DNA from 4 places in the Martinezella sp. CNPSo 3957 genome. Region 4 is predicted to be linked to each of the others. Evidence: predicted binding sites of a transcription regulator. Region 4 holds the regulator's gene; each other region holds the start of a gene.
The links. The regulator PhoB, encoded in region 4, activates phosphate uptake and scavenging genes when phosphate is short. The targets are predictions, from matches to a motif close to TGTCATNNANCTGTCAT.
Positions count from the first base shown of each region.

Region 1: AC13QE_RS27600 (inorganic phosphate transporter) is a predicted target of PhoB. The motif match lies at 3,580-3,596, and genes of this name have one in related genera.
Region 2: AC13QE_RS22000 (DUF47 family protein) is a predicted target of PhoB. The motif match lies at 2,730-2,746, and genes of this name have one in related genera.
Region 3: pstS (phosphate ABC transporter substrate-binding protein PstS) is a predicted target of PhoB. The motif match lies at 5,794-5,810, and genes of this name have one in related genera.

Region 1 covers NZ_JBXSOU010000017.1:7,552-15,365, forward strand. The annotation lists gene AC13QE_RS27585 (EAL domain-containing protein) at 1-535, shown strand, start outside; gene AC13QE_RS27590 (helix-turn-helix domain-containing protein) at 582-1,148, shown strand; gene AC13QE_RS27595 (Ros/MucR family transcriptional regulator) at 1,341-1,784, shown strand; gene AC13QE_RS27600 (inorganic phosphate transporter) at 1,925-3,532, opposite strand; gene AC13QE_RS27605 (GCG_CRPN prefix-to-repeats domain-containing protein) at 3,772-4,080, shown strand; gene AC13QE_RS27610 (hypothetical protein) at 4,148-4,768, opposite strand; gene AC13QE_RS27615 (CbtA family protein) at 4,803-5,543, opposite strand; gene AC13QE_RS27620 (CbtB domain-containing protein) at 5,556-5,765, opposite strand; gene AC13QE_RS27625 (histidine phosphatase family protein) at 6,009-6,575, shown strand; gene AC13QE_RS27630 (SURF1 family protein) at 6,674-7,438, opposite strand; gene cyoD (cytochrome o ubiquinol oxidase subunit IV) at 7,625-7,814, opposite strand, start outside.
Region 2 covers NZ_JBXSOU010000010.1:19,799-27,612, forward strand. The annotation lists gene AC13QE_RS21990 (LLM class flavin-dependent oxidoreductase) at 1-922, opposite strand, end outside; gene AC13QE_RS21995 (inorganic phosphate transporter) at 1,065-2,069, opposite strand; gene AC13QE_RS22000 (DUF47 family protein) at 2,069-2,686, opposite strand; gene ku (non-homologous end joining protein Ku) at 2,987-3,874, shown strand; gene ligD (DNA ligase D) at 3,877-6,453, shown strand; gene ku (non-homologous end joining protein Ku) at 6,595-7,401, opposite strand; gene AC13QE_RS22020 (DHA2 family efflux MFS transporter permease subunit) at 7,478-7,814, opposite strand, start outside.
Region 3 covers NZ_JBXSOU010000003.1:112,661-120,474, forward strand. The annotation lists gene clpP (ATP-dependent Clp endopeptidase proteolytic subunit ClpP) at 1-70, opposite strand, end outside; gene AC13QE_RS08970 (GGDEF domain-containing protein) at 474-1,727, shown strand; gene pstB (phosphate ABC transporter ATP-binding protein PstB) at 1,869-2,702, opposite strand; gene pstA (phosphate ABC transporter permease PstA) at 2,732-3,583, opposite strand; gene pstC (phosphate ABC transporter permease subunit PstC) at 3,595-4,566, opposite strand; gene pstS (phosphate ABC transporter substrate-binding protein PstS) at 4,643-5,668, opposite strand; gene AC13QE_RS08995 (cupin domain-containing protein) at 5,933-6,277, opposite strand; gene AC13QE_RS09000 (phosphatase PAP2 family protein) at 6,486-7,034, shown strand; gene AC13QE_RS09005 (O-acetylhomoserine aminocarboxypropyltransferase) at 7,163-7,814, opposite strand, start outside.
Region 4 covers NZ_JBXSOU010000005.1:119,256-127,069, reverse strand. The annotation lists gene pstC (phosphate ABC transporter permease subunit PstC) at 1-1,356, shown strand, start outside; gene pstA (phosphate ABC transporter permease PstA) at 1,386-2,687, shown strand; gene pstB (phosphate ABC transporter ATP-binding protein PstB) at 2,703-3,518, shown strand; gene phoU (phosphate signaling complex protein PhoU) at 3,570-4,283, shown strand; gene phoB (phosphate regulon transcriptional regulator PhoB) at 4,315-4,998, shown strand; gene AC13QE_RS14325 (GcrA family cell cycle regulator) at 5,089-5,625, opposite strand; gene AC13QE_RS14320 (hypothetical protein) at 5,752-6,051, opposite strand; gene AC13QE_RS14315 (aspartate aminotransferase family protein) at 6,050-7,249, shown strand; gene argF (ornithine carbamoyltransferase) at 7,323-7,814, shown strand, end outside.

The DNA of each region.
Region 1 (7,814 bases), on a different contig from region 4:
GTCCGACCTGGCGGCGGATGAGACGCTGGTTCTCGGTTTCAATCTCTCCGCCACCAGCCTGTCGCATTCGGATCGGTTCGCCGATGTGTTCGGCCGAATCAGCCGCCGTCCGGAGCTTGCCTCGCGGCTCATCATCGAGGTCACCGAGAGCTATCCCGTCGTCGGCGCGTCCATCGAACGCATGAAGATGATCCGTGCCCTTGGCTGTCGTATCGCGATCGATGATTTCGGATCTGGCTTTGCCACGCCGGAATCGCTGCTGCAGGTGCCGGCAGATATCGTCAAGATCGATGCAGCCTTTGTCTGGGATAACAGGCCTGGTCGCGACGGAAGCAATAGCCTCTCCCACATCGTCGGTTTTGCGTCCTGTTTTGCTCCTTTTGTCGTCGTCGAGGGGATTGAAACCGGCGCTCAGCTCAATGCCGCGCAGGAGGCGGGCGCAACGCATGTCCAGGGTTTCCTGCTTTCGAAGCCGGTTTCCCTGGCGCGGCTTCGACGTCATAAGCGCAAAGCTGTCTTGCGGGGGGTGGCATGAACAGTTGCGCACCGGAGCCTGTCGTTCTCGTTCTGCAGGTGATGCCATGATGCAGCGACTGGCTTTCACATCGGCCTATCAGATATCGGCGGCGCGTGCGGCGAGCGAACTCAAGACGAAGACATTGCTGCGCGCCCTGGTCAGCCGGCTTCGCATCGTCTTCTCCGGAAGCTGCGGTGAGCTGTCAGCCACTTTCGTCGGCGGAGCGGGCCCGCATGTCCTCATTTGCGATCAGACCGCCGAGGCGGTGGCCCGCGTCACCATCGATGCGGAGACGGGCCTCTATGTCTTGTGTGAACTGGGCGGTCATGCGGATGATGTCGTCATAGTGACCGCAGGTGAAAATCGATTGCTCGAGGAGATTGCTCTCCATCTTGGCGATGGCCAATCACTGCATGAACCCGTGGATGCCGCCGTCAAAACACTGGTCGGCCAGACGATGGAGGATGTCGAGCGCAAGCTCATTCTCCAGACTCTGCAGCATTGCGGCGGAGATCCCACTCACACGGCGTTCATGCTTGGCATGCCGCTCGTCACCCTTTGTAACAAGCTGGCGGTCTACTTCGCGGACCCTGCCGGCGAACTGCCGCAGTCTGCTGCGGATACGAGATAGGAGTCGAAAGCTACCGGCTGTAATTGCGCACGCATTTGATGCGGACGCATGGAACCCCGGTTATCGAACCGGGACAGCGCCCCGAAACAGGGCGCAAATCGAAACGGTGCGATGTCCGTCTGCGGATATCGTGCATGATGTAATTCGAGCGGGGCGGCGCACGAGGAACCAAATGAGATCCGGGAAAAGATCATGGATTCTTTCGAGACAAAAACCCCCGCTCCGCCGAAGCCTTCCTTATTCGATGGCTGTGTGAAGATCGTTTCGGCCTATGTCAGTCACAATGCCGTTCCCATCCACAGCCTTCCCAGGCTGATCAAGGATATCCATGAGGTGCTGCTGACATTGGATGGCTCGGCTACCACCGTCGATCGCGCCAATCTGGTGCCGGCCGTGGATTTGAAGAAATCGGTGACGAACGACTACATCGTCTGCCTCGAAGACGGCAAACGCTTCAAGACGCTGAAGCGTCATTTGCGCGTGCATTATGGCATGACGCCCGAGGAATACAGGCAGAAGTGGGGGCTTGCTCCCAACTACCCGATGGTGGCGCAGAATTATGCCAATCGTCGTTCGGAGCTTGCCAAGATTTCCGGCCTCGGTGCGAACGGCAACAAGAGGGAAACCGTCGACTGAGCAATTTCGGAACAGGCGTTTCGCACGCGCTTGACCGGCGCCGCTTGTGCGCTCCGTGAGAATTCGTCCGCACAATGCTGCAAACAAAATGGCGCCCCCGTCAGGGCGCCATCGTCTTCGGGAATAGTCTCCACTGTCGATCAGAAGACCTGGCGCAGCACGATGAACAGCACGAAGGCCAGCGTGATCGAAGCCGGAAGCGTCAGGATCCAGGCCATCAGCATGTTGCGCACTGTCGACCACTGCAGGCCGGAACCGTTTGCCGCCATGGTGCCGGCGACGCCGGAGGACAGGACGTGCGTGGTCGATACCGGCAGGCCGAGATGGTCGGCAGCACCGATGGTCAGCATGGCGACGACTTCGGCGGCAGCACCCTGGCCGTAGGTCAGGTGCGTCTTGCCGATCTTCTCGCCGACGGTCACGACGATGCGTTTCCAGCCGACCATGGTGCCAAGGCCGAGCGCCAGCGCCACGGCAACCTTTACCCAGAGCGGGATGAACTTGGTCGCGTGATCGACGGCGGCGTGATAGTTGGTCACGGCCTTCAGGTCCTCGGCGCTCATCGGCAGCAGCTTCTGCTTGTCGATCAGCTTCAGCGATTCACCGATCAGATAGATATCGTTACGGACGTTGCCGACGAGCCCGTTCGGCAGCTTCTCGACGCTTGGATAGGCCGCGATCTCCGCGCTCGTGGCATGAATATATGCTTGGAGAGCCGGCGTCGTCACGTCCGTCCAGGTCTTGGTCTTTACGGCGCTGCTGACAGTGGCCTTCGGATCGGCCGGTGCGGCGACGCCCGGCTTCACATATTTGCCGAGTACCGTCTCGACCTGCGTCGAGGCAGTTTTGTAAGCTTCGAGATAGTTGACGTCGGGCGTCTTGTTCAGCGCGAAGGCAGTCGGTACGAGGCCGATGAGGATGAGCATGATCAGACCCATGCCCTTCTGGCCGTCATTCGAACCATGGGCGAAGCTGACGCCGGTGCAGGTGAAGATCAGCAGGCCGCGGATCCAGAGCGGAGGCGGCGTGTTGCCCTTCGGCGCTTCATAAAGCTCCTTATTGCGGATCAGCACCTTGGCGACCAGCAGCAATATTGCAGCTGCGGCAAAGCCGATGATCGGCGACAAGAGCAGCGACATGCCGACGCTGCTTGCCTGCGACCAGTCGACACCGCTGGTGGCAGAGCCGGCGGGTGCCAGGAACTGGTTGGCGAGGCCGACGCCGATGATCGAGCCGACAAGTGTATGTGAGCTCGAGGCCGGCAGGCCAAGATACCAGGTGCCGAGATTCCAGATGATGGCGGCGGTCAACAGGGCGAAGACCATCGCGAGACCGGAGCCGGAGCCGACCTGCAGGATGAGCTCGACCGGCAGCAGCGCCAGGATGCCGAAGGCGACGGCGCCCGATGAGGTCAGAACGCCGAGGAAGTTGAAGAAGCCAGACCAGATGACGGCGAACTCCGCCGGCAGCGAGCGCGTGTAGATGACGGTGGCAACGGCGTTGGCGGTATCGTGAAAACCGTTGACGAATTCGAAGCCGAGCGCGATCAGCAGCGCCAGCCCGAGCAATATCCACGGAACTGCGGCGGCCTCTGCAAGGTCGCTGCCGAGAGCGTAGGCGACATAGACGAGGCCGGCCAGGACGACGATGCCGAAGAGCGGCAGAAACCATTTTGCCGAGCTGCCTGCGCCATGAATCGGATGGTCGGCATTGCCGCCTTCCGCATTGTTTGAAACGAGGTCGACCATCCCGAACTCCCTTATTGCAATGGATATTGCCGGTGTAAGCCTCGTTCATGAAACTCTCGTGACGCGGGAACAGGCTGCGGCGAACTGCAAATGCGGGCAGTGCCTAGCCCGTTCGACTGCCGGCAGGTTCTCGGGCTGATCTTGATTTGCCTCCAAAAGGCCATTTTCGGTTCAGCCGGCGTTCATACCTTCGGGGGTTAAATCCCCCATGTAAGGGACTTGGATAGAGGGCCATTAATATGAGATCGTCCGTGATTGCCATTGCTGCCTTGTTCGGCAGCCTGGTTGTATCTTCGGCAGAGGCAATGCCTATCCCGGCCGTTGGGTCAACGGCCTCCGTGCCGATTGTGAAAGTTGACTATGCCTGCGGTCGTGGCTGGCACCTGACGCGCTGGGGCGAATGCCGCCCCAATCGCTGGGGTCCGCCGCCCCGGCGCTGGGGTTACTACAGGCCGCCACCGCCGCCGCCATGGGGCTGGCACGGCCATCGCCATCATCGCGATGGCTGGGGCGACGGCCGCTGGCGCGATCGCCCGCACTACTGGTAAGATCAGAAGCACCGCCGCATCTTGCGGCGGTGTTTTGTTAAGGGCAGTTCCGATAAAAATGCGGTTCTTAAGGCTGAGCTTGCAGCCGCAACGCGCGCGCTCCGAGCCAGAGGCCTGCAAGAACGAGCAGGCTGGCCGATAAGATCGCAGCAAGGCTTTTCGCATGGAGTGCGATGTCGGCAAGGTTTGGCCGGATGAGATCGGCCGTATTGAAGCTCTCGCCGCTGAATTTACACAGGATGAGCGAGAGGCTGTTGCGCACGAGCGCGGCGTCGATATCGGAGACGAGATCGTCGACCGATGCCTTCTCCACTTTCATGACGCGCATCTGCAGCAGCACCGCCTTCGCTGCGGCGAGGTAGGCGTGGGAGCATTCGTTGAACGGGCTCTCCTCGTCGCTGACGTTGCCCGGCATCAGGCCCCATAGGCAATAAGCACGCTGTATCTGCGCGAAGTTCAAGAGACGGCGGAGGGTTTCGTCGGTATCCGATACGCTATCGGCAATCGAGATGATTCGCCCGTAATAAGGAGCGATCACTGCCATCTCGCCATGGGTAAGACTCGGAATCGGGATGCCAGCCTGGCTACCGGAGGAACTGCCATGCGCCGCAACCGAAGCCGGGCAGCCCGACAGCATGAGAAAGATTGCAAGCAGGATGGCACCTGGATGTTGGCGTAACCCGCGCATGTTGCCATGCGCGGGATGCGATCTACTTATCACGCTAGGCCCGGCGCAGGCTGGCATTGCGGTAGCGTGTCTGGGGCAGTTGGCGTTCTGCCCAGGCTCCAAAGGCAAGGCCGAGCGTCGTCCAGAGGATGGCGTGCATGCCGAGCGAGGTGATGCGGAAGCGCCAAAGCACGACGGCCGAGAATTGCTCGGGCACTTCGTTGATCGAGGGAAGCAGATATTGTATCAGCGCGATGAAGACGATGTAGCCGATGCCGGCAATGATCGTACCGTTCCAGGAACCATAACGCGCCGCCAGCCTGCGTCCGAATCCCACCGCGACAATCATGCCGACGATGGAGGCAACGATCATGATGAAGAACAGCTCAGTTCTCGCGCTGATCGTCTCGGGATTGCCGACGGCCGGCGGGTTTGCCGGATATTTGATGTCGGGCACGAGCGAAATCGTCACGAAAGCGGCGAGCGCGAGCAGTGCCGCCGTGCCGCGCGCACCCAGGGGGCTGATGCGGCCGTAGACGAACGAGAAGACCAGTGCGAACAATCCGCCTATTGCGGTCGAAAAGATCACGCTGCCCGTGAAAAGGCCGATGCCCGCCTGCGTGGCGCGGCTGACGATTTCCGGCTCCAGCGCTTCGCCGGCCGCCTGCGCGGCCTTTTCCTCAAAGCCGATAGCCCAGTCGACCAGCGGCTCGCCGAAGATGTGGGCGAATGCAAAAACGAAAATACCGGCAAGGGCCCCAACGATCATGCCGCGGAGCAAAAGACGTCCAACCATGTGCTTGACCCCTTAGTGGCAGGGGAAGCCGAGAAGGTGACGGGCATCATGCACGAATTCGTGCACATACATGCCCGAGATGAGCGAGGTCGCTCCTTCTTCTGCGCCGATGAAATAGATCGCGAGCAGCATCAGCAGGCCGGCGAAAATGGCCCAGGGCAGGATTTGGCCGAGTGGGATCGGCTGCGGAACTGCGGATGGGGCGAAAGTGGTGTCGGACATTGTATTTCCCTCGTTAAGAAAAGCGCGTTCCATTTGCGGAAGGGTTCTTGCGGGAAGGGTCTGGCTCTCGAGGGCGAAGTTTCCGTCATCGATTACAGTGGCGCGACCGCGCCGGGATTCCACCGGCTTCCACACCCGCAAGTGCAAGTTTATAGCTATCTGCAAATATGATTGTCAATCAAGCGCCACAGCGATGTGAAATCGCGACAAGAGCGCGCCAGGGGATGGAAATAGAGGAGTTTCATGAAAACGCGTTTGAGCTGGATTTGTCATGGGGCGACGCGAGCCCATCGGAACGGCTGCTTTCCGGATGACGAACCCTTGGAGGCTAAGGCGGCTCAGCAGGCTCAATCCTTGTCCTTCGGGCTCGGGGCAATCGACCGGGTCTGGGCGAGCCCGGCTTTGCGTGCCCGCCAGACCGCCGCCGTCCTCGGCCTCGATGCTATCCCGGACGTCGCCCTGCGCGAATGCGATTATGGCGATTGGCGCGGGAAATCCCTTGCCGAACTGCATGAAAGGGACGCGGAGTCCCTCACGCTCTGGATGACGGATACCTCGGTCGCCCCGCATGGCGGCGAAGCCCTGTCCTCGGTCATGAAGCGTGTCGGCGAATGGATGGGCAATCACATCGACGATACCGGTCACATCGTTGTCATCACCCATGCGAGCGTCATTCGTGCTGCTGTTCTGCAGGCCCTGCAGTCGCCGCCCGCAGCATTCTGGGCTGTCGATGTCGAGCCGTTCGGGATTGTCGAGATGACGAGCGACGGCCGACGCTGGCAGCTTCGTTTCCCGAAAATGACAATATAGAGCGGCGCCGGGAAGTGTATGGAGGAGTATGGTGCCCGGAACTGCGCGAAAACGCAGGGCAGAGCGCTTACTCTTCTGCAGCGGAAATGCTCCGGTGCTCAGTGAGCCGCTTTTGCCCGCTGCCTCTCGAAATAGACGAGATAGACGGCCAGCCCCAATGTCATGGCAGCCAGTCCATACCAGGTGATGGCATAGACGAGATGGCTGTTGTGGAAGGTAATCTGCGTTAGCCCGCCCACGGGCAATTCACCGGGATTTTTCGCATCGTCCGCATCGATGAAATAGGGCGCCACGTTCTGCAGCCCACGGGCCTCGGCAATGGCTGCCACGTCGCGTGAATACCAGCGCTCCTCCGCCGGCACGTTCGAACGCAGCAGCGTGCCTTTGGGCTCGCTGATCCTGAGCAGGCCGGTCACCGTAGTCTCCCCGGAAAGCTCGCCTTCGGCACGCGTCGTCGGATTGCGCTTCTCTGTGGGAACGAAGCCGCGGTTGACGATGATGATGGTGCCGTCTGCAAGTTTCAGCGGTGTCAGCACCCAGTAGCCCGCGCCGAGCGCAGTCGAGGCATAGACCTGTGCTTGCCTGTCGTTGAGGAAAGTGCCGCTTGCCTGGACATGCTTGTATTCGGAGTTTTCGGCCGTGATATCGGCCCATTGCGCCGGGCCGGGTGCCTGAACCGCCGGCGCATGCACGCGCGCATCGACCCTGGCGATCAGATCCAGCTTCCAGTACAGCCGCTTCACCTGCCAGGTGCCGAGGCCGGTGAGGAGGGCGGTCAGGAGCAAAAGCAGCGATACCCAGATGATAAGGTTAAGCGTCGAGCGCGGCTTGCCCTGAGATGTGCTCGAGGAAATGTCGGTCATGGCGCAGGTCTCCGGGGACGCGCTGACGCATGATTTCGGGCGGTTCGATACTCTTCGCTGAAGATCATGCGCGGTCGGGAAGATTTGGCTGCGGCTTCCGGCATTTCAAGCATGCACTGCGCAGCATCCGGCGGATTTCGCGCCGGGAGAGAGGGCGGGCCTTCGCTCGAAGGCCCGCCCTCGAATTTACGGCATGTTGCGCATCATCTCGGGCGACATGGGCATCATGTTCGCGTTGAGGTGATGCATGACCCAGAGCGAGCCGGACAGCGCGATGATGACGATCACGATCGTAAAGATCAGCGCCATCATGTTCCAGCCGCCTTCCGAGCGGGTGTTCATGTGCAGGAAGTAGATCATGTGCACGACGATCTGA
Region 2 (7,814 bases), on a different contig from region 4:
CCAGGGCGGTGGAGGCGCCACGCGCATTCGTCGCCGTCACCGTCGGATACCAGAGAGCCCGATCATGGACATCGCCGCGCGAGGCGATCTCAAGCAGGCGCTGCGAGCCGATATTCTGCGGAGAAGGTGCTGCGGGTGGCACCTTGCCAAGGCCCTTTGCGCGATTTTCCTTCAAAAGGTCGAGGGTGTGATGCGCCTTAGCCCAGGCAAGCTCGTCGGTCTCCGCAACGATCGGACGGAACGTCACCCAGATCCGCGGGCGATCCTTGCGCCCGGCGCGCGCTGCTTCAGCATAGATCCGGTCGATTTGCTGTTTGGTTTCCGCCAGCGGCTCACCCCATAGGCCGAAGATATCGGCAAGCGCGCCGCCGATGCGATAGGCGTCGTCCGACGATCCGCCGACCGACACCGGAATGGTGCCGTTTACCGGACGCACACGGCTGTGGAACTGCTTGAATTGATAGTAGCGGCCGTCGAAGTCAAAGGGTTCACTCGACTGCCAGACGCGTCGCAGAATGCGGATATACTCCTCCTGCCGTTCGTAGCGCTGGCGCTTGTCAAGAAAGTCACCTTCCTTGGCCTGCTCCTCATCGCTTCCGCCGGCAATGAAGTGAACCACCACACGCCCGCCGCTCAGCTGATCGAGCGTGGCGAGCGATTTTGCCGCGACCGTCGGATAGATCGTGTTCGGACGAAGGGCGATGATGATCTTGATATTCTTCGTATGCGCCGCAACCGTAGCGCCGATGGTAAAGGGGTCGAAGGACGCGCTGTCATAGGGAATGAGGGTGTAGTTGAAGCCATAATCATCGAGCGAACGGGCATAGCGCTCTAGGAATTGCGGGTCGAGCGCGGGGTTTTCCAGAGGATTGAGCTCGGTCGAGGCATTCGGAAAGGTGACGCTGATGAATTCGGTCGGCATATCGATGTCCTATGGTTTCCTTCATCGGATTTGGACAGAATGCTAGCGTGACCCTCCGGCCTCAGAAAGACAGGTCGTTCTTTTTCTACTAAATTTGTAGAATATTCGTGCTTAGGATGTCTTCAATCCTGAAGGCACAGTTCTATCCGACCCAATTCGTCATCCAATAGGTGAGTGCGGAGATAGCAGCCGCCGCCGGAAGGGTTATTACCCATGCGATGACAATATTGCCCGCCAATCCCCAGCGGACTGCGGAGACGCGCCGGGCGGCACCGACGCCGATGATAGCGCCCGTGATCGTATGGGTCGTCGAGACCGGGATGCCGAGCCATGTCGCGGCAAACAGTGTCAAAGCACCACCCGTCTCGGCGCAGAAACCCTGCATTGGGTTGAGCCTGGTAATCTTCGAACCCATCGTATGCACGATCCGCCAGCCGCCAAACAGCGTCCCGAGCGCCATCGCGGACTGACAGGACAATACGACCCAGAGGGGGACATGGAACTCCGCTCCGGTATGCCCCTGGGAATAGAGCAGAACGGCGATGATCCCCATCGTCTTCTGAGCGTCGTTTCCGCCATGACCGAGGGAATAGAGGGAGGCGGAGACAAATTGCAGCACACGGAAGGTGCTGTCGACGGCGAAGGGCGTCTGGCGAATGAATATCCAAGTCACGCACAGCACGAGGAAAAGCGCGAGAACGAAGCCCAGTAACGGAGACATGACGATGGCGCCGGCCGTCTTCAGCAAGCCCGACCAAACAATGGCGCCCATGCCGATTTTAGCCAGGCCAGCGCCGACGAGGCCACCGACCAGTGCATGCGACGAACTCGATGGAATGCCGAAAACCCAGGTCACGATGTTCCAGACGATCGCTCCCATCAGGGCGGCGAAGATGACTTGTGGCGTGACGATATTGGGATCGATGATGCCAGTGCCGAGGGTTTCGGCAACGTGAAGCCCAAAGAACAGGAAGGCGATAAAATTGAAGAATGCAGCCCATAGCACCGCATATTGCGGCCGCAGAACCCGTGTCGAGACGATGGTAGCAATGGAATTGGCGGCATCGTGCAGCCCGTTCAAAAAGTCGAAGAACAAGGCCACCGCGATGAGACCCGCCAGCAGCGGAAAAGCGAGGGTGGCCTCCATCAGACGTTCTCGATCACAATGCCGCTGATTTCATTGGCGACATCTTCGAACCGATCGACAACCTTCTCCAGCTCACCATAAATCTCGCTGCCAATGATGTAGGCCATGGGGTTCGTTGCGCCATGGCGGCGAAAGAGATCCTTCAGCCCCTGCTCATGGAGTTCATCGGAACGCTCTTCGACATGAACAATTTCTTCCGTGAGCGCGCTGAGGCGGGAGGAATTGGCACTCATACGATCGAGAAGAGGAATTGCATCAGCCACCAGTTTTGCCGCCTGAACGATCGCGCCGCCCATTTCCTGCATACCGGGATCGAAGCTATCCTGCTCGAATAGGCGGATTGTCTTGACCGTCTTGTGCATCATATCGATCGCATCGTCCATCGACATGATGAGATCCTTGATATCGCCACGGTCAAAAGGCGTGATGAAGCTGCGCCGTACCGCAAGCAAAACTTCGCGCGTGATGTCATCGGCCTCGTTCTCAAGTTCGACGATGCGTTTGCAGTGCTGCTCGGTATCTTTGCCGCTCAGCAGTTCGTTCAGGGCTTCCGCGGCGCTGACGATTGTACGGGAATGCCGCCCGAACAGATCGAAAAAGCGATCTTCCCGGGGCATCAATTTACGGAACCAGTTCACTCTCGGCGCTCCGAACGTGTGTTGTCATAAATCCGTCATAAATGATGGAGGCCACCATGAAAAGCCAATGTGCCCGCGAAACCACGGTCTTCGACAGTCTCGCAAGAGTTGGGACGTCGATAGAGGTGCCACACCGAGACCTGGGCGATACGTAAGAACCGTATAGAGCGGGTCAAAATCGCCATGCGCTTCTATCGGCTTCCCCAACAAAACAAGGACAACAGGGAACAATGACCGCCAGGTCCCGTTTGTTTCCTGTCGTCGATATGGAGTCCGCTGATGAGTGCGCGTGCGCAATGGAAAGGATATCTGAAGTTCGGGGAGGTCGGCTGCGCTGTTGCGCTCTATACGGCAGTTTCCACTTCCGAGCGGATTTCCTTTCACACGCTGAACCGCGCAACCGGCAATCGCGTCCGACGGGAATTCATAGATGCTGCGAGCGGAAAGCCGGTATCGCGCGAGGATCAGGTCAAAGGCTACGAACTCAACAAGGACGATTACATCGTTCTTGAGCCTGAGGAAATCGCCGCGGCGGTGCCGGAAAGCGACAAGGTCTTGCAGATAAAGGCCTTCATGGCATGCGACGACATTGATGACGTCTATTTCGACCGTCCGTATTATCTCGCCCCTTCCACTCCTGCGAGCGAAGAGGCATTCGCACTGATCCGCGACGGAATGCGCAAGAAGCAGGTCGCTGCCATTGCCCAAACCGTTCTGTTTCGCCGCCTGCGAACCGTCATGATCCGTGCCCACGGCAAAGGGCTGATCGCGACGGTATTGAATTTCGACTACGAGGTTCGCTCGGCAAAAGAAGCCTTCGAGGATGTGCCCGATATGAAAATCAAGGGCGAAATGCTCGATCTCGCCAAGCACATCATCACCACCAAGAAAGGCAAATTCGACCCGAGCGAATTCGACGATCGCTATGAGGCCGCGCTTGCAGAACTGGTAAAGGCCAAGATCGAGGGCAAGAAGATCCCGCAACGCAAGCCAGCAAGGGTCGCCAAGGTGACCGATCTCATGGAGGCTCTACGCCAGAGTGCCGGCATGAGTGGCCAAGGTAAGGCAAGCGCGAAGCAACCGGCCAAAAAATCGGGCGCGACCTCCCGCAAGACGGTAAAATCGCGAACAAAATCTTCTTCGCGGCCGCAACGCAAGGCGAGCTGACGATGGCATTGGAGACCTACAACCGCAAACGCGATTTCAGCAAGACCACCGAGCCGAGAGGGCGAGCCGGCAGAAAAAAGATCGCGGTATCCGGCAACAGCTACGTCATCCAGAAGCACGATGCGCGCCGGCTACACTATGATTTTCGCCTCGAATTGGACGGTGTTTTGAAGAGCTGGGCCGTGACCAAAGGGCCGAGCCTAATAGCCGGCGAAAAGCGGCTGGCGGTTCAGACCGAAGATCATCCGCTGGAGTATGGTGACTTCGAAGGCACGATTCCCAAGGGAGAATATGGCGGCGGAACCGTTATCGTCTGGGACAGCGGCTCTTGGACACCGCTTGGCGACCCCCACAAGGGCCTTGCGAAGGGACATCTGGAATTCGAGCTCCACGGAAAGAAACTCGGCGGCCGGTGGCATCTGATCCGCATGGCGGGGAAGCCACGCGAGAAACGGGAAAACTGGCTGCTGATCAAAGGCGAAGACGAGGCGGCGCGCCCGGAAGGCGCTGCCGATATTCTCGAGGAACGACCGGAATCGGCAAAAACGGGGCGTGTCATAGACGAAGTCGAGAACGAAAAGCCGGGCTGGTCCTCGAAGACGGGGAAGATCCGTCGCAGGACCGTCCGAAAGAGGGATGATGCCGCCAAGGAGGAAGCCGGCGAAACCGCAACGCAAACGGACGCAACGCCTGTTGATCCCTCGTCTTTGAAGGGCGCACGCAAGGCCGCTCTGCCATCCTTCGTCGAACCTGCTTTGGCGACATTGGTATCCAAGCCACCTTCAGGCTCCCGGTGGCTTCACGAAATCAAATTCGATGGCTATCGGCTCGAGGTCCGCATCGAGGCAGGTCGCGTCAAGCTGCTCACGCGCAGCGGCCTCGACTGGAGCCAGAAATTCGGCAAGGAGATTGTCAGCGCCTTCCGGGATCTCCCCGTCGGCACCGCAATCATCGACGGCGAGCTGGTCGTTGAGCCGGCGGCCGGCGCTTCCGATTTCTCTGCCCTGCAGGCGGATCTCAGCGAAGGCCGTAGCGACCGCTTCGTCTTCTATGCTTTCGATCTTCTCTATCTCGATGGCTACGACCTGAAGGCCTCGCCGCTGATCGGCCGCAAGGAATTGCTGCGGAAGATCATCCCGTCCGAAACCGGGATCCTTCGCTTCAGCAGTCATTTTGATGAAAATGGTGACCTGCTGTTGTCGCATGCCTGCAGGTTGAGCCTGGAAGGGATCGTATCGAAGATTGCCGATGATCCATATCGCCCCGGCCGCGGCAAGACATGGGTGAAATCAAAATGTTCCTCCCGGCAGGAATTCGTGATCGGCGGCTGGGTTCCCTCGACAACGTCGCGTAAGGCCATCGGCTCGCTGGTGCTCGGCGTCTATGAAGACGGCAAGCTCGAACATGTCGGCCGCGTCGGTACGGGGTACACGCACACTGTCGCCGAGCAGCTCTTCAAAAGGCTGGGCCGCCTGCAAGTGAAGGAAAATCCTTTCGCAACCAAGCTGACCGCGGAAGAACATCGCGGTGTCCGCTTCGTACGGCCTGAACTGGTTGCGGAAGTCGAATTTCGCGCCTGGACGGCAGACGGCCATTTGCGCCACGCATCCTTCCGCGGATTGCGAGAGGACAAGAATCCGCTCGAGATTGTTCGCGAAACACCGAAATCCACGAAGGAGTCCGCGGCTGAGAAGCCCGCGCGCAGCAGCGTATCCTTGACCCACGGCGATCGCCTCTATTGGCCTGACGAAGGTGTTACGAAGGCGGGGCTTGCGGATTATTATACCGAGGTCTGGCGCTATATGGGGCCTTTCGTCGTTGGCCGGCCGCTCGCGCTGGTACGCTGTCCCAATGGTATTGCCGGCCAGCATTTTTTCCAGAAGCATGCCTGGAAGGGCATGAACAGGAACATCGCCTTGGCGAAAGACCCCCAGGATGAAGAACCCTACGTCAGCATCGATGACCTGAATGGCCTGATCGGCCTCGTGCAGGCGGCAGTCCTCGAAATCCATCCCTGGGGATCGATGATCGGCAATTGGGAAAAGCCTGACATGATCATCATGGACCTCGATCCAGGTCCCGGCGTCGCCTGGAGCAAGGTCATCGCCGCCGCGGAAGAAACGGCTGAGCGGCTGAGGCAGACGGGGCTCGTTCCTTTCGTGAAGACCTCCGGCGGAAAAGGGCTACACATCGTCTGCCCACTAGTAGCCAAAGCGGAGTGGCCTGCCGTCAAGGCCTTTACCAAAGGTATCGCCGACGCCATGGCCGCCGACAGCCCAGATCGCTATGTTTCCACCATCACCAAGTCGAAACGCCGAGGTAAGATCCTGATCGATTATCTGAGAAATCAACGCGGCTCGACTGCCGTCGCGCCTTACTCCACCCGCGCACGGCCGGGCGCCGCGGTCTCGATGCCTTTATCATGGGAGGAGTTGAGCCCTGCAATAGGGCCGGACTATTTCACCGTGCTCAATGTGCCGACGCGGCTTGCCGCGCTTCGTTCGGATCCCTGGGCGGACTTCCGGAAAGCCGCCGAACCTTTGCGCGAGGAGTCCGCGAAGGCCAAGCGTAAGTCTTGACGAACAAATTTCTTCCTGACAGCGAAAACCAGCAGGTGACTAGCGCAGTTCCAGGAAAAGTGCGAAGCGGTTTTGCGTCCGGAACTGCGTAAAAACAAGAAGATAGAGCGCTTTCGCGATTCGAAGAAAAGCGGAAATGCTCTAGCGTCTCCTTGCGCCCTTTTCCTGCGAAAGGCTCTTGCGAAGGGCATCCATGATGCTGATGACGTTGCTGGGTGCTGCGGCTTCTTCCACCTTTGCCTTGGCGGGCCGCCTGCGCCCTTTCTTCTTGGCGGCGATGATATCGAGCAGCTTTTCCTGAACTGGGTCCGAAACCATCGCCGGGTCCCACGATTTCGTTCGTTCATCTATCAGCTCGCCCACCAGCTTCATCAGCTTGCCGTCCACCGGCTCTGATCCGATATTTCCAAAATAGTTCCGTTCATCACGCACCTCGTCGCCGAAGCGCAGGGTCCAAAGGACGATCCCCTTACCTCTGGGCTCGAGCATGACGGCACGTTCGCGGCGATACATGACGAGCCGGGATATGCCGACCATGCGGCTCGCGGCCATCGCATCGCGGATGACGCAGTAGGCCTCCTCTCCGACAGTATCGTCGGGCGTGAGGTAATGCGGCGTATCAAACCAGATCCATTCGATGCTGTCGCGCGGCACGAACATCTCGATGTCGATCGTCCGGGTGCTTTCAAGGCCGACCGCATCGAGTTCCTCATCCTCAAGCATGACATAGTCATTCTCCCCGCGCTCATAGCCCTTCACTTCATCGTCCTCATCCACCGCCTTGCCCGTGACGGAATCGACGTATTGGCTGACGATGCGATTGCCTGTCTTTCTATTGAGCGTGTGGAAACGAACCTTTTCATTATCACTTGTCGCCGGCGCCATGGCGACCGGGCAAGTCACCAGCGACAGCTTGAGATAGCCTTTCCAGAAAGAACGTGGAGCCATAATTTTCTCTCCAATAGGAAGAGAACGATCTCCGGCATTTCCTGGTTCCCTGGCATGATGCTATTGCGGCCGAGACTCAATGCATGCCACCGCCGCCGCCCTCCTTGAGATCGACATTGCTGAGGATCAAGGCGAGTGGAATGGCGCAGAGCACGATCAGCATCAACACATGGAATACATCGATATAGGCCAGGAAGCTCGCCTGGGTCTGCACCTGCTGGCCGACCCAGGCGGTCGCCTGCGCCTTCGCATCCGCCATGGTCGCTCCCTTCTCGGCAAAATAGCGTGTCATGGTTTGCAGCGCGTCGTGATAGGCGGGTGAAGATGGCGTGATGTGCTCGACGAGCCGGCTCTGGTGCCACTGCTCGCGATGGGCAAGCACATTCGACGCAATGCAGACGCCGATCGAACCG
Region 3 (7,814 bases), on a different contig from region 4:
GTTCCCCGCGGTTGGTCTGCTCGACAACCATCGGCACCAGAGCCATAGCTGTATCGACTGGATTTCTCATGTGCGTCCTTTATCAAACTTGTCCCGGCGACGGAAACGCCGGGAATCGGAGTAAAAATCCTTTACTCCTACATAGAGTGTCCCTGCCCTTCACTTCAAGACGCCCGAAAGCATAACGTCAAAAAGCTCTAATGACCCGCGAAGCGTTCACAAAGCATTTCTAACCGCGGCTCCTCGAATGCCAAGGTGCTGCAGCGACACGCAACCTGCTACTCACCACATTTCCAGATCGCAAGGTGAAGGAAGCATGAAGGCCCGGATCGCACCGATGCATATCTTCAGCACAGGCAAAATTTACCAAGGCACTTAAGGAACTTGCCATCTTATTGGGCAAGGATGAAACGATCGCGGAAATCGTCGTGCTGCTTGCGCCGACGGCCCCAAAACAGCGGAGACGTCCGATCGTGCTGAATATGACGACAGGCCTGACCATCTGGTGCTCGGAAGCCATAACGCTGGCGACCGTTCTCCTTCTCGCCTGGCGGCATGATCGCAAATCCCCAGCCTATTTGATCTGGGCACTGGGCTTCACCGTCAGCGCCGTGGGATTCGCGTTGGTGGCTGCTCGAGATCTCATCCCCGATATATGGTCGATCCAGATCGGCAATGCCGTGGCCCTGCTCGGCGAGAGCGCCTGGATCGTCGGATTCCGCGTCTTGGACAAGCGTAGGCTGGAATGGTCGGCATTCCTGCCGCCGGCCATCTGGCTCGTCGGCGTCAGCCTTCCCTGGGTCACCGGCGATTTCGCCAATCGCGTCATCGTCTATGATCTCGCGGGCGCAGTCGGCGCGACCTTGCTAGCTTTTGCCGTGCATCCAGGCGACGGCCGACGGGAGCCGGCGCGCGGGCAACTCGGCATCGTCTTCGTGGCGCTCGCCTGCTTCTGTTTCGGTTCGGCTCTGTGGATGGTGCTTGCTGCCCCTTCACTGGAAGAGGCCATGATCTATCGCGGCTACATGGCGCTTGGCTACGGGCTGCTCGTCATCATCGCCATCGTTCTCAACGGCAAGCTTCTCATGGAACGCGCCGAGCGCCGCTGGCGGGCGATATCCATCACCGATACTCTAACGGGAGTTCTGAACCGGCGCGGGCTTCAGGAAAGTTACGAGATTCTCGTTGGCAAAGGGCAGCAACAACAGCAAAAGCTTGCCGCCCTACTGTTCGATCTCGATCATTTCAAGAAGATCAACGATCGCCATGGCCATCAGGCGGGTGATGCGGTGCTCGTCGAATTTGCCCGCATCGCTCGTCAATTCGTGCCTCGCACCGGCGCATTCGGCAGAATGGGCGGGGAGGAATTCGTCGCCTTCGTTCCGATAGACGAGCAATCGGAGGCCGAAGCGCTGGCGGAAACCATCCGCGCCGATTTCTGCCGCGTGCCGTTGCTTGCCGGCCGCACGCTGGTGCCGGCAACCGTCAGCATCGGCGTCGCGATCATGCCGCGCGACACCGTCAGCTGGGATCGGCTGGTCTCTTTCGCAGACCATGCGCTTTACGCTGCCAAGCGCGCAGGCCGCAACTGCACCATCCTCTTCAACGAAACTGAGACTGCCAGGGAGCCCGATGCCGCATTTGCAACGGACGAAGGCGAACTTGTGCCGACCCTCGACGACCAGATCCACGCCTTGCGGCGCATGGGTACACTCGCGAGGATGTGACCGGCTTATTCGGCGCATCCCATTCTATCAGCTTTGGTTTGACCAAATCGCATAGCAGCCCACCACGACGGCCATTCCCCAACGCAAAAAGCGCGGCTGAATAGCGCGCTTTCGCAAATTTGGCAGCAATGTCCAGCCGTATCAGCCGTAACGACCGGTGATGTAGTCTTCCGTGCGCTTGACCTTCGGCGCCTGGAAGATCTGCTCGGTCTGGCCGTATTCGATCAACTCACCAAGATACATGAAGGCAGTGCTGTCGGAGATACGGCTCGCCTGCTGCATGTTGTGCGTGACGATAACGATGGTGAAGTCGCCCTTCAGCTGCGACACAAGTTCTTCGACCTTGGCGGTCGAGATCGGATCCAGAGCCGAGGTTGGTTCATCGAGCAGAAGGACTTCGGGACGAATGGCGATGGCGCGAGCGATGCAGAGGCGCTGCTGCTGCCCACCGGAAAGGCCAAGTCCGCTCTGGTGCAGCTTGTCCTTGACTTCGCTCCACAGCGCCGTTTCCGTCAGCGCCGCTTCGACGCGGGCGTCCATTTCCGACTTGGAGACCTTCTCATAGAGGCGGATGCCGAAAGCGACGTTCTCATAGATCGACATCGGGAACGGCGTCGGCTTCTGGAACACCATGCCGACCTTGGCGCGCAGATCGTTCAGATCGACGTCCTTGGTGAGGATATTGCGGCCATCCAGCAGAATCTCGCCCGCAACCGTCTGACCCGGATAAAGGTCATACATGCGGTTGAAGGTGCGCAGCAACGTGGACTTGCCGCAGCCTGAAGGGCCGATAAAGGCGGTGACCGCGTTTTTGCGGATGTTCATATTCACGCTCTTCAGAACGCGATGGCCGTTCTGATAGGTGAAATCGAGGTTCTTCACCTCAAGCTTCGCCAGGCCGAGATCCGAATGGGAAGCAGCATCCTTCCCCGGCTGTGCGTTGACGCTCTGGAAATTGCTGTCGCTCATGTTCATGGTCTCATTCCTATCGTTCGGCGGCTGCGTCACTGGCGGCGCCCACTCAAGACACGGGCAAGGATGTTAAGCGCAAGGATGGCAACGGTGATGATCAACGCGCCGGCCCAGGCCAGCTGTTTGAGATCCTCGCCAGCATCGGCGGCGAGCGTATTGATCGCAACCGGCAACGTAGCGATCGGACCGGTCAGGTCTGTATTCATGAATTTGCTGTAACCGGCCGTAAAGAGCAATGGCGCGGTTTCGCCGCTGATGCGGGCGATGGCCAGCAGGATGCCGGTGAGGATGCCGGTCCAGGCGGAACGGTAAACCACCATCATCATGGATTTCCAGCGCGGCGCGCCGAGCGCCGCGGTCGCCTCACGAAGCGCGTTTGGCACCAGCAACAGCATGTCCTGTGTCGTGCGATTGACGACCGGAAGCGCGATCAGCGCCAGCGCAAGGATGCCCGCGATAGCGGAGTTGCCATGCATGGGCACGACCACCGCGCCGTAGACGAACACGCCGATGATGATCGAAGGCGCGGACAGCAGGATGTCGTTGAGGAACTTGGCAGCCTCGGCAAGTTTGCTGCCGTTGGCATATTCCACAAGATAGGTGGCGGCAAGAATGCCGATCGGCGCAGCGATCACGATCGCGAGACCCGTAACCAGCACGGTGCCGTAGATCGCGTTGATCAGACCGCCGCGCGAGCCCTGGGCCGGGATCGACATGGTGAACACGTCGAGGCTGAGCGCCGATATGCCGCGATAAAGCAGGGTCGCAAGGATCACGCTGAGAAAGAAGATGCCGAGGACCGCCGCGATGAGGCACAAGACCATCATCACCCGGTTCTTCCCATAACGCCTCGACACGAGGTTCTGACGAATTGCATTGTCCATGGCTTTTTTCCTCAGTGCGAGTCGCCGCGGCCGATCATCCATCTCGCCAGCGCAAGCACGCAGAAGGAAAGGACGAACAGGAGCAGGCCGAGCGCAATCAGGCTCGACAATTGCAGACCGTCGGCATCGCCGAAATTGTTCGCGATCTGGGCGGAAATGGTGGTGGACGGCGAGATGATCGACGATTGCAGACGGCTCACCGAGCCGATAACGAAGGTGACGGCCATGGTTTCGCCGAGCGCGCGGCCGAGACCGAGCATGATGCCGCCGACGAGGCCGCGGCGTGTATAGGGAATCAGGATGTGGCGAGCCACTTCCCATGTGGTCATGCCCATGCCGTAGGCGGATTCGCGCAGCATCGGCGGCACAGTGCTGAACACGTCGCGGGAAATCGCGGTGATGAACGGCAGGATCATGACGGCCAGCACGAGGCTTGCCGTCAGCAGGCCGACGCCCGGCGCCGGCGGCTGGAACAGCAGGCCGATCACCGGCACCTGGCCGACAGTCGCCATCAGGAAAGGCAGGATATTGTTTTGCATCAGCGGCACGAGAATGAACAGGCCGACGATGCCATAGATAATGGAGGGAACGCCCGCCAAAAGCTCGATGGCCGTGCTGATCGGACGGCGCAGGCTGCCGGGGCAAAGTTCCGTGAGGAAGATGGCGATGCCGATGCCCAGGGGAACGGCAATCAACATGGCGATGAACGAACTTACGAGTGTGCCGACCACGGCAGGGACGGCGCCATAAATATCGGCCGGCGCGCTCCACTTGGTGCCCCAAAGGAACGACAACCCAAAGGTCTGAAATGTGGGTAAGGCATCGATGACAAGAACCACAAGGATTGCCAGCAGCAGAAGCACGACAAGAATAGCCGAGCCAAGCGTCATCAAATAGAAAATCCGATCCTGTATCCGGAATTTTCTGGTCGCGGCGGAGGTATTCACAGCCTGGAAGCCAGCCATCTGAGTCGCGTCAGCCATCGATTTCCCCTTGTCCTGTCACGAAAGGCGGACAGGGAAATACCCTGTCCGCCGCAACTTTTTCGCCTAGCACAAATTACTTCGTGCCGAAGTCCGTCTTCCAAGACTTCTCGACGATCTCGACAACATTGTCCGGAACCGCAAGATAAGACAGCGCGGTCGCGTCCTTCTGGCCATGCTCATAGGACCACTTGAAGAACTTCAGTGCTTCTTCGTTCTTAGCAGCATCAGCCGGCTTCTTGTAGAGCAGAACCCAGGTCGAAGCGGCAATCGGCCAGCTCTTTTCGCCCGGCTGATTGGTGATGATCAGGTTGAAGTTCTTGGCCTTGGCCCAATCGGCGTTGGAAGCGGCAGCCTTGAAGGTTTCCAGGCTCGGCTCGATAACCTTGCCGGCAGCATTCTTCATCTTCGCGAAACCGATGTGGTTGGCGACGACGTAGGAATATTCAACGTAAGAGATCGAGCCAGCCGTCTGGTTGACGGTGGTGGAAACGCCTTCCGAGCCCTTGGCGCCAAAGCCGACCGGCCATTCAACAGCCGTGTTCGAGCCAACCTTTTCCTTCCACTCCGGCGAAACCTTCGCCAGGTAGTCGGTGAAGTTGAAGGTCGTGCCGGAGCTGTCGGCGCGGTAAACGACCGAGATCGCCGTGGACGGCAGCTTCACGTCCGGGTTGAGAGCCTTGATGGCTGCATCGTCCCACTTGGCAATCTTGCCGAGGAAGATGTCGGCCAGCGTCTTGCCGTCAAGAACGAGTTCGCCCGGCTTTACGCCTTCGACGTTATAGGAAACGACGATACCGCCGGAGATCATCGGGAACTGGGCAATGCCGTTCTTCTCGAGGTCGGCGTCGCTCATCGGCTTGTCCGAAGCGCCGAATACGATGGTCTTGTCGAGGAGCTGCTTGATGCCGGCGCCAGAACCGACCGACTGGTAGTTGACGACGTTGTTCGTCGCAGCCTTGTAGCCTTCGGCCCACTTGGACAGAACCGGTGCAATGAAGCTCGAGCCAGCGCCCGTGATGTCGGCAGCGGAGGCCGAAGCGGACATAGCCGCGATGAGGCCTGCAGTCAGGCAAAGCGAACGGAGTTTCAGGTTAAGCATAGTAGACTCACTTCCTCAAGTGAATGAAAGGATGGCGAGCAGAAGATCGGCGTGAGGTTGCCCATGGTAAACGAACCTCCCCGCCTGAAGTCTCCCGGCGACAGACTTGGCTCTAAAGACGCATTGTTTCAGTTTGATGACAGTTTAATGAAGCGGTAGTGACACAACCTGCGGCAATCATCGCCGCCATTGCGGAACGGTGTCAAACGAGCTGCGCCAACGGGCGCATGAACGTGAACTTCATGTTCTGATTCAAGAGCATCGTCAGAGACGGATCACGTAATCCTTGCGAGTCGTTTCAATAACTTCCCAGGTCCCCTTGAAGCCCGGCCTCAAGATAAGGCGGTCGCCTGCGCGCAGATGGAAGGTCTCGCCATTCTCACTCGTCACAATTGAATAGCCGGAGAGGATATGGAAATATTCCCATTCGTCATAGGCGATCCTCCATTTGCCTGGGGTTGCTTCCCAGATACCGGCATAGAGGCCGCCATCAGCCTCATCCAGGCTCCAGGTTCGGAATGTCGGGGCTCCCGAAATGAGGCGATCGGCTGCGGGCGCGCCCGTTTCCGGTTCGACGCCGCCGATGTCCACTGCCAGATAGGTCGTCACGAATGCCTCCTATTGATTGCCCCGTGTGGCTCTCCGCGAGCTCAAGGACATGCGAACCCGAAACGCACATCATCCTGACCTGCCGCCCGATATCAAGGCCCCACCTTTCAGGGAAACGTCAGAAAACAATGCCCTAGTGCGCTTCGTTAATCTGGCTCGACCATCTCAAGCGGGCCGAAATCGTAATCGCGGTCCAGAAGGAGACAGCATGTATGAACTAGATGCCGTTATAACAGGGTGGATCAATGGCATGGCCGGAAACCCGACGGTCGACCGCCTGATGATCCTAATCTCGGCATACGGCGTTCCCTTGTTGATCGCTCTTGTCGCTATCCAATGGTGGGCCAGAGAACGTCGACCGGAAACCCGACACGCACTCGTTGCTGCGGGCCTGACCTTCGTCGTCGGTCTCGGTATCAACCAGGTCATCCTGCTTTTTGTCAGCCGCGTTCGCCCGTATGATGCCGGGGTCACCAAGCTACTTGTAGATCGCAGCAATGACCCGTCTTTTCCCTCTGACCACGCGACGGCCGCCTTCGCAATCGTTGCCGCATTTACGCTTCAACGCATGCCAGGGCGGAGCCTCTTCTTCCTACTCGGCGCGATCCTCGTATCCTTCTCCCGTGTCTACGTCGGCACGCATTATATGAGTGACGTCATGGGCGGGGTGCTTACCGCCGTTTTCGCGGCGATCCTGGTCAAGACGCTCTATCGTCCTGAAACCCGGCTGGATCGCTTCGTAACCGGCATCCTATAGGGTCAAATTTGCAGAGGCCCGTAAGAATTGCCGAGGCCATATCTGCGAGCGTCCTGTTTTCAGGTTTTTTTGGCGGTCGATTCAATGCAACCTGATAAAAAGTTGTCAAAGGTATGTGAGGAACCACATCAGACTTTCGCCAGCGCCTGCTCCAGATCGGCGATGATATCCTTGACGTCCTCGATACCGATGGAGAGGCGCACCACATCGGGGCCGGCGCCGGCTGCGACCTTCTGTTCGTCGCTCAGCTGCTTGTGCGTGGTCGAAGCGGGATGGATGACGAGCGAGCGCGTGTCGCCGATATTGGCAAGATGCGAGAATAACTGCAGGCCTTCGACCAGCCCCTTGCCGGCTTCATATCCCCCCTTCAGACCAAAGGTGAAGACGGAGCCGGCGCCCTTCGGCGAGTAGCGCTGCTGCAGCGCGTGGTTGGGATCGTCCTCAAGGCCGGCATAATTGACCCATGCCACCTTTTCCTGCCCCTTCAGCCAACGTGCAACGGCAGCCGCATTGTCGGAATGGCGCTGCATGCGCAGCGGCAGCGTCTCGATGCCCGTCAGGATCAGAAAGGCATTGAATGGCGAGATGGCCGGTCCGAGATCCCGCAGGCCCAGCACGCGGCAGGCAATGGCGAAAGCGAAATTGCCGAAGGTCGCATGCAGCACGATGCCGTTATATTCCGGACGCGGTGAAGACAGCATGGGATAATTGCCCGAGGCGGACCAGTCGAAAGTGCCCCCATCGACGATAATGCCACCCATGGAATTGCCATGGCCACCG
Region 4 (7,814 bases):
CACGGTGCCTATGCCGCTATCTGGGCGGTGCTTCCGCCCTTAGCGCTCGTCTGCGTCTGGCTGATCGCCGGCCCCATCGTCATCGACCGCCTGGTGACGAAATCTTTCCCGGAGGAGGTTCAGTCTCTTCCACCGGCCGAACTCAATCTCAGCTACGGCATGGTGCGCAGCATCGCTCGCGGCATGCGCATGCTCGATAGCCAGGAGCTCGCCGATGTCGATGCAGGCAAGGCCGATCTTCAGTTGCTGCTGGCGCAGAAGGGCGTTCCGCTTGCCGTTCGCCCCACGGGCTACATGATCGACGCTGCCAACAAATATAATGGCATGCGCGAAGTGAGCCGCACAGTCATGTCGGCAGCGGCGATCGTTCTGTCGCTGCTTTGCGCAGCCCATGGCCTTCGCGCCATCGCCCCGCGTTTTCGCGCCCGCAATCGTGTGGAACAGGTCATTCTCGGGGCACTGATCGTCGCTTCCTCCATCGCAGTGCTGACGACGGTCGGCATCGTCGTTTCCATGCTTTCGGAAGCGGCACGCTTCTTCGGCATGGTGCCGGCCAGCGAGTTCTTCTTCGGCACGGTCTGGGACCCGCGCTTCGCCGGCGCCGGCACGCAAACTTCAGGCACCTTCGGCCTGATCCCGCTGCTGGCGGGCACGATCTATATCGGGCTCGTCGCCATGCTCTTCGCCGTGCCCATCGGTCTGTTCGCGGCGATCTACATGGCTGAATATGCCTCGGCGCGCGTCCGCTCCATCGCCAAGCCGATGCTGGAGGTCCTAGCCGGCATCCCGACGATCGTCTACGGCTTCTTTGCCCTTGTCACCGTCGGCCCCTTCCTGCGCGATATCTCCGCCGAGATCGACGGTCTGATGACTGGAAACTACAGAAGCTTTATCGAGGCACAGAGCGTTTTGACGGCCGGCTTCGTCATGGGCGTCATGCTCATCCCTTACGTTTCCTCGCTGTCGGACGATATCATCATGGCCGTGCCGCGCTCGCTGCGCGACGGTTCGCTTGGCCTCGGCGCCACGCGGTCGGAAACGGTCAAGCGTGTTCTGCTGCCGGCCGCCCTTCCGGGCATCGTCGGCGCACTGCTGATGACCGCGTCGCGGGCGATCGGTGAAACCATGATCGTGGTGCTGGCAGCCGGCGTTGCCGCGCGCATGCAACTCGATCCCTTCGAGCCGATGACGACTGTCACCGTGAAGATCGTCAACCAGCTGACCGGCGATCTGGAATTCACCTCGCCGCAGACGCTCGTCGCCTTTGCACTCGGGATCACGCTGTTTTTCCTGACGCTGTGCCTCAACGTCTACGCGCTCTACATCGTCCGTCGATATAGGGAGCAATACGAATGAGCGGTGTCGTATCCTCCTCTCAGCTCAACATGCCGCGTGGCCTGACGCCGGGTGCGTCGGTGCGCCGTGATATCGGTATCAAAAAACGCTATGCTGCCGAGCGCCGCTTTCGCGCCTATGGGATCACGGCTGTCATTTTCGGTCTCGTCTTCCTTATGATCTTGGTCTCGACCGTGGTCCGCACCGGCTACACGGCTTTTGTTCAGACATCGATCACCTTGCCGATCGAATTCACCGAGAAGGTGATCGACCCTGCAGCCAAGCGCGCCAGCGATCCGAAGGTTCTGATCGCTGCCAACTACCCGGTACTGGTGCGCGATGCACTGGTGAAGGCGCTTGGTATCGATCCGGCCAATCGCGCTCTCGTTCGCGAGGCAACGGCGATGGTGTCGGACAGTGCCAGGATCGCGCTGCGCGATAGGGTCGTCGCCAATCCCTCGATCATAGGGACGACGCAGAACGTCACCTTCCTTGCCAGCTCCAATATCGATTCAGCCAACAAGGGCCAGATCGATCTGACGGTCGATGAGAAGGATCGCAAGATATCCGACCGCCAGGTCGCCTGGATGAAGCAACTCAGCGAAAGCGGTGCGCTTTACAAGGCCTTCAACAGCGGTCTCTTCCTGTCGGGCAATTCGAGCCGACCCGAAGCCGCCGGGCTCGGCGTCGCTCTGATCGGCTCGTTCTACCTGATGCTGACCGTTCTCGTGCTTGCCTTGCCGGTCGGCGTCGCCGCCTCGATCTATCTGGAGGAGTTCGCACCGAAGAACCGGCTGACGGACCTGATCGAGGTCAACATCAACAATCTCGCGGCCGTCCCATCGATCGTCTACGGCCTGCTGGGTCTCTCGGTCTTCATCAACATGATGGGACTGCCGCGCTCTGCCTCGCTGGTCGGCGGTCTCGTGCTGAGCCTGATGACGCTGCCGATGATCATTATCGCCACACGCTCGGCGCTGCGGGCCGTACCGCCGTCGATCCGCAGCGCGGCGCTCGGTCTTGGTGCATCGCGCATGCAGATGGTCTTCCATCACGTGTTGCCGCTTGCGATGCCGGGCATTCTGACGGGCACGATCCTCGGGCTTGCGCACGCGCTTGGCGAGACTGCGCCGCTGCTTCTGATCGGCATGGTCGCTTTCGTCGCCAACTATCCGGCATCGCCGCTCGAACCTTCGACGGCGCTGCCGGTGCAGATCTACATGTGGGCGAGCGAAGCCGAGCGGGCCTTTGTCGAAAGGACGTCCGGCGCCATCATCGTGCTTCTCTTCTTCCTCGTCGCGATGAACATCGGCGCCATCCTGCTGCGCCGCCGCTTTGAGCGGCGCTGGTAAGGGAGGGCGCACGAAATGAACATGATGACGGAAGCCGCCAGCGAAAAAGCATTGTCCAGGAAGATGATGACGATCCCCTACAAGATGATCGGCCAGGACGTTTCTGTGTTCTACGGCGACAAGCGGGCGCTCTTTGACGTCAATTTGAAGATCCGCGCGAATACGGTCACGGCTTTGATCGGCCCTTCCGGTTGCGGCAAGTCCACCTTCCTGCGCTGCCTCAACCGCATGAACGATACGATCGAGACCTGCCGGGTCACCGGCAAGATCACGCTCGACGATCAGGATGTCTACGACGACAGCATCGACGTGGTGGAGTTGCGCGCCCGCGTCGGCATGGTCTTCCAGAAGCCCAACCCATTTCCGAAGTCCATCTATGAGAACGTCGCCTATGGTCCGCGCATCCATGGCCTGCATCGCTCAAAGGCCGATCTCGAGCATATCGTCGAGAGCAGTCTTCAGAAGGCCGGTCTCTGGGGCGAGGTGAAGGATCGGCTCCATGATGCCGGCACGAGCCTGTCCGGCGGCCAGCAGCAGCGTCTGTGCATCGCCCGCGCCGTCGCGGTCAGTCCGGAGGTCATCCTGATGGACGAGCCATGCTCGGCGCTCGATCCCATCGCAACCGCCAAGGTCGAGGATCTCATCCACGAGCTGCGGGAGAATTTCACCATCGTCATCGTGACGCATTCCATGCAGCAGGCAGCCCGCGTCTCGCAGCGTACCGCAATGTTCCATCTCGGCCACCTGGTCGAGGAGAACGACACCGATAAGATGTTCACCAATCCCGACGATTTCCGCACGCAGGATTACATCATGGGCCGTTTTGGTTGATGATGTCAGGCGCGCGGCTCATTTCACACAGTTCACCTTGAGGATAGAAAAATGGTCTCCACTCACATTCTCTCTGCCTATGACGAAGACCTGAAGTTCCTGACGCGCCGCATTGCTGAAATGGGCGGCCTGGCAGAGCAGATGGTTAGCGATAGCGTACGCGCGCTGGTCAACAGCGACACTGCCCTGGCCCAGAAGGTCATCTCCGACGACGTCGTTCTCGACCATGCCGAGCGCGAAGTCGGCGACAAGGCGATCGTCACCATCGCCCGCCGTCAGCCGATGGCGGCTGACCTGCGTGAAATCATGGGCTCGATCCGCATCGCCTCCGATCTGGAGCGCGTAGGCGATCTCGGCAAGAACACCGCAAAGCGCGTCATCGCCGTGCAGGGCACCGGTGTCCCGCGCCGTCTCGCTCGCGGCATCGAGCATCTCTCCGAACTGGCGCTGAGCCAGCTCAAGGAAGTTCTGGATGTCTACGCGACCCGCTCGCCGGACAAGGCCGTGTCGATCCGCGAACGCGACGAGGAAATCGACGCCATGTACACCTCGCTCTTTCGCGAGATGCTGACCTACATGATGGAAGATCCGCGCAACATCACCACCTGCACGCATCTTCTTTTCTGCGCCAAAAACATTGAGCGCATCGGCGACCACGCCACCAACATCGCCGAGACGATCTATTACATGGCGACGGGCGCGCAGCCGGAAGGCGAGCGCCCGAAGGACGATACCGCCAATACCGTCGGCGCAGTGACGGAATAATCCGAAAGCGAAGAAAGGAGACCATAGGCGCATGGTTCCGAGAGTTGCTGTTGTAGAAGACGAGGAAGCGCTCAGCGTTCTGCTGCGCTACAATCTTGAGGCCGAAGGCTTCGAGGTAGACACGATCCTCAGAGGCGATGAGGCCGAGCTGCGTCTCCAGGAGCGCATCCCCGACCTCCTGATCCTCGACTGGATGCTCCCCGGCGTATCCGGCATCGAGCTCTGCCGCCGGCTGCGTATGCGGCCGGAGACGGAGCGTCTGCCGATCATCATGCTGACGGCGCGCGGCGAGGAAAGCGAGCGCGTGCGCGGGCTTTCGACCGGCGCGGACGATTATGTCGTCAAGCCGTTCTCGACGCCGGAGCTGATGGCTCGCGTCAAGGCGATGCTGCGGCGTGCCCGCCCGGAGGTTCTCTCCACGGTGCTGCGCTGCGGCGATATCGAGCTGGATCGCGAAACCCATCGCGTCCACCGCAAGAGCCGCGAAGTGCGGTTGGGGCCCACGGAATTCCGCCTGCTGGAGTTCCTGATGTCCTCGCCGGGCCGCGTCTTCTCGCGTTCGCAGCTGCTCGACGGCGTATGGGGTCACGATATCTACGTCGACGAACGCACGGTCGACGTCCATGTCGGCCGCCTGCGCAAGGCGCTCAATTTCTCCAATATGCAGGATGTCATCCGCACCGTTCGCGGCGCGGGCTACTCCATGGAGGCCTGAGCGGGGATACCCGATCAGGCATTCGACATAGCGGCGGAAACAGAAAACGGGCCCCAGGGCCCGTTTCTTTTATCTCATCGATGGCGCGTCTCAGCCGCGTGGTTGCGCTGGCCGACGGCGTTCATGCACCGGCTGGTAGGCCAGGCGCTGATGGTAGGTGCAGTAAGGCGACGAATCTGGGCTCTCGTTGCCGCAGAAATGGAAATCGTCCTTCAGCGGATCGCCGACCGGCCACTTGCAGGTACGCTCCGTCAGTTCCGTCAGGCCGAGGCGACGGGAGATCGGAACGACGACGTTCGATGCCGGGCGATACTGGATTTCATTGACGGAATCGATCTCGATCTCTTCCTTCAGCATGGTTGCGCCCTGCTGGCGGGCAACCACCGTGCGGGTAGCAACGCGCGATCCGTAGGTCGCAGCGCGAGGTGCCGCTGCGCTGCGCTTCGGCGTGCGCGCTGCGGTTGTCGTGCCGCCCGCCTTCGCTCGGCCGGGGAGGTTCAGGCGATGCACCTTGCCGATAACGGCATTACGGCTCACGCCACCGAGCTGCGCAGCGATCTGGCTGGCGCTCAATCCTTCGGACCATAGCTTTTTCAGCTTCTCGACGCGTTCGTCTGTCCAATTCATGCCCTGTCTCCGCTGTCGCGTTTCCGATGGCAGAATCCCTCACCATTGCCTCGCATGGTATCGAGGCGCGAAACGCTCTAAAATTGTGGTGACTAGTTCCGCCGCATGCAGTCTAGCAATTGGTTTTTAACCTAGTGTGAGGCTGACTCCGTGACAAGAGTCGCGGGAATCTTGAGGAATCGATTTCGAGGTTTTCCCCAACTTGCTGTCCGGGCGTGGCATTTCTGCCATAGGCGCCGCCCGATGCATCTCTTTTGCCGGCAAGCGTTTTCTCGCACCTGCTAAAACGGCAGTTTTGTTGACATCGCGGTGCAAAACATCAATAGTGCCCAAGCCGCCGCAAGGCGGCATTTTTGATTTTTTCGGACCCGTTTCATCAAATGGAAGCGATCGGTCCTTAAAGTTGTGATCAGGAGATATGGCCATGGCCGAGACCACGCCGCTTTACGACACCTACTTGCGCGCTCCGCTGCGGTTCGAGCGAGGCGAGGGCGTCTGGCTGGTCACTGAGAATGGCGAACGCTACCTCGATTTCGCAGCCGGCGTCGCGGTCAATTCGCTCGGTCATGCTCATCCCCATCTTGTCGCCGAGCTGAAGGCGCAGGCCGACAAGGTCTGGCACCTGTCCAACCTCTATGAGGTGCCCGGCCAGGAGAAGCTGTCGAAGCGGCTGACGGAGGTGACCTTCGCCGACAAGGTGTTCTTCACCAATTCGGGCGCGGAGGCGCTGGAGTGCGCCATCAAGACTGCGCGGCGCTATCAGTTCGCCAAGGGGCATCCCGAGAAGTTCCATATCATCACCTTCGAAGGCGCCTTCCACGGCCGCACCATCGCAACGATCGCCGCCGGTGGCCAGGAGAAGTATATCGAAGGCTTCGGCCCGAAGGCACCGGGCTTCGACCAGGTGGAGTTTGGCGATCTCGACGCCGTGCGCGCCGCCATCACGGATGCGACGGCTGCGATCCTGATCGAGCCGGTGCAGGGCGAGGGCGGTATCCGCCCGGCGACCAACGAATTCCTGCGGGGGCTGCGGGAGATCTGCGATGAGCACGGCCTGCTTTTGATCCTCGACGAAGTTCAGTGCGGTGTCGGCCGTACCGGCAAGCTCTTTGCCCATGAATGGTCCGGCATCAAGCCTGACATCATGGCGGTCGCCAAGGGTATCGGCGGCGGTTTCCCGCTCGGTGCGTGCCTTGCGACGGCAGAAGCCGCTTCCGGTATGAAGGCCGGTACGCATGGCTCGACCTATGGCGGCAATCCTCTCGCCATGGCAGTCGGCAATGCGGTTCTCGATATCGTGCTTGCCGAAGGCTTCCTGCAGCATGTGCGCGATGTCTCGCTGGTCTTCCGCCAGGGGCTCGCCTCGCTCAAGGATCGTTTTCCTGACATCATCGAGGACGTTCGCGGTGAAGGCCTGATGCTCGGCATCAAGGCGGCCATTCCGCAGGCGGACCTGCTGCAGGCGATCCGTGCCGAGCGTCTGCTCGGCGTTCCGGCCGGCGACAACGTCATCCGCCTGCTGCCGCCGCTGGTCGTCACTGCCGAGGAAGCACGCGAAGGTTTCGCTCGCCTGGAGCGCGCCGCCGAGCGTGCGCGCGCTGCCCGCACCAAGAAATCGGCTTGAATTCAACGCCCGCTGTCGGGGCGTTCCTGCCCCACGCGGGCGTTATTGTTTTTTCTGGAGTACAGGTAAGGACATGGCTTCTCCGAAACACTTTCTCGATCTCTCTGCCGTTCCGGCTGCCGATCTGCGCAACATCATCGATGACGCGATCGTCCGAAAGAGCGCGCAGAAGGCCGGCACGGCCGACAAGCCGCTTGCCGGCAAGATGCTGGCGATGATCTTCGAGAAGCCGTCCACCCGAACCCGCGTCTCCTTCGACGTCGGCATGCGGCAGCTCGGCGGCGAGACGCTGTTCCTCTCCGGCACCGAAATGCAGCTTGGCCGCGCCGAGACGATCGGCGATACGGCGAAAGTGCTGTCGCGCTATGTCGATGCGATCATGATCCGCACGACCGATCATTCCCGCCTGCTGGAGCTGGCGGAACATGCGACTGTTCCGGTCATCAATGCGCTGACCGACGACACGCACCCCTGCCAGATCATGGCCGATATCATGACCTTCGAAGAGCATCGCGGCCCTATTAAGGGCAAGACGCTTGCCTGGACGGGCGACGGCAATAATGTG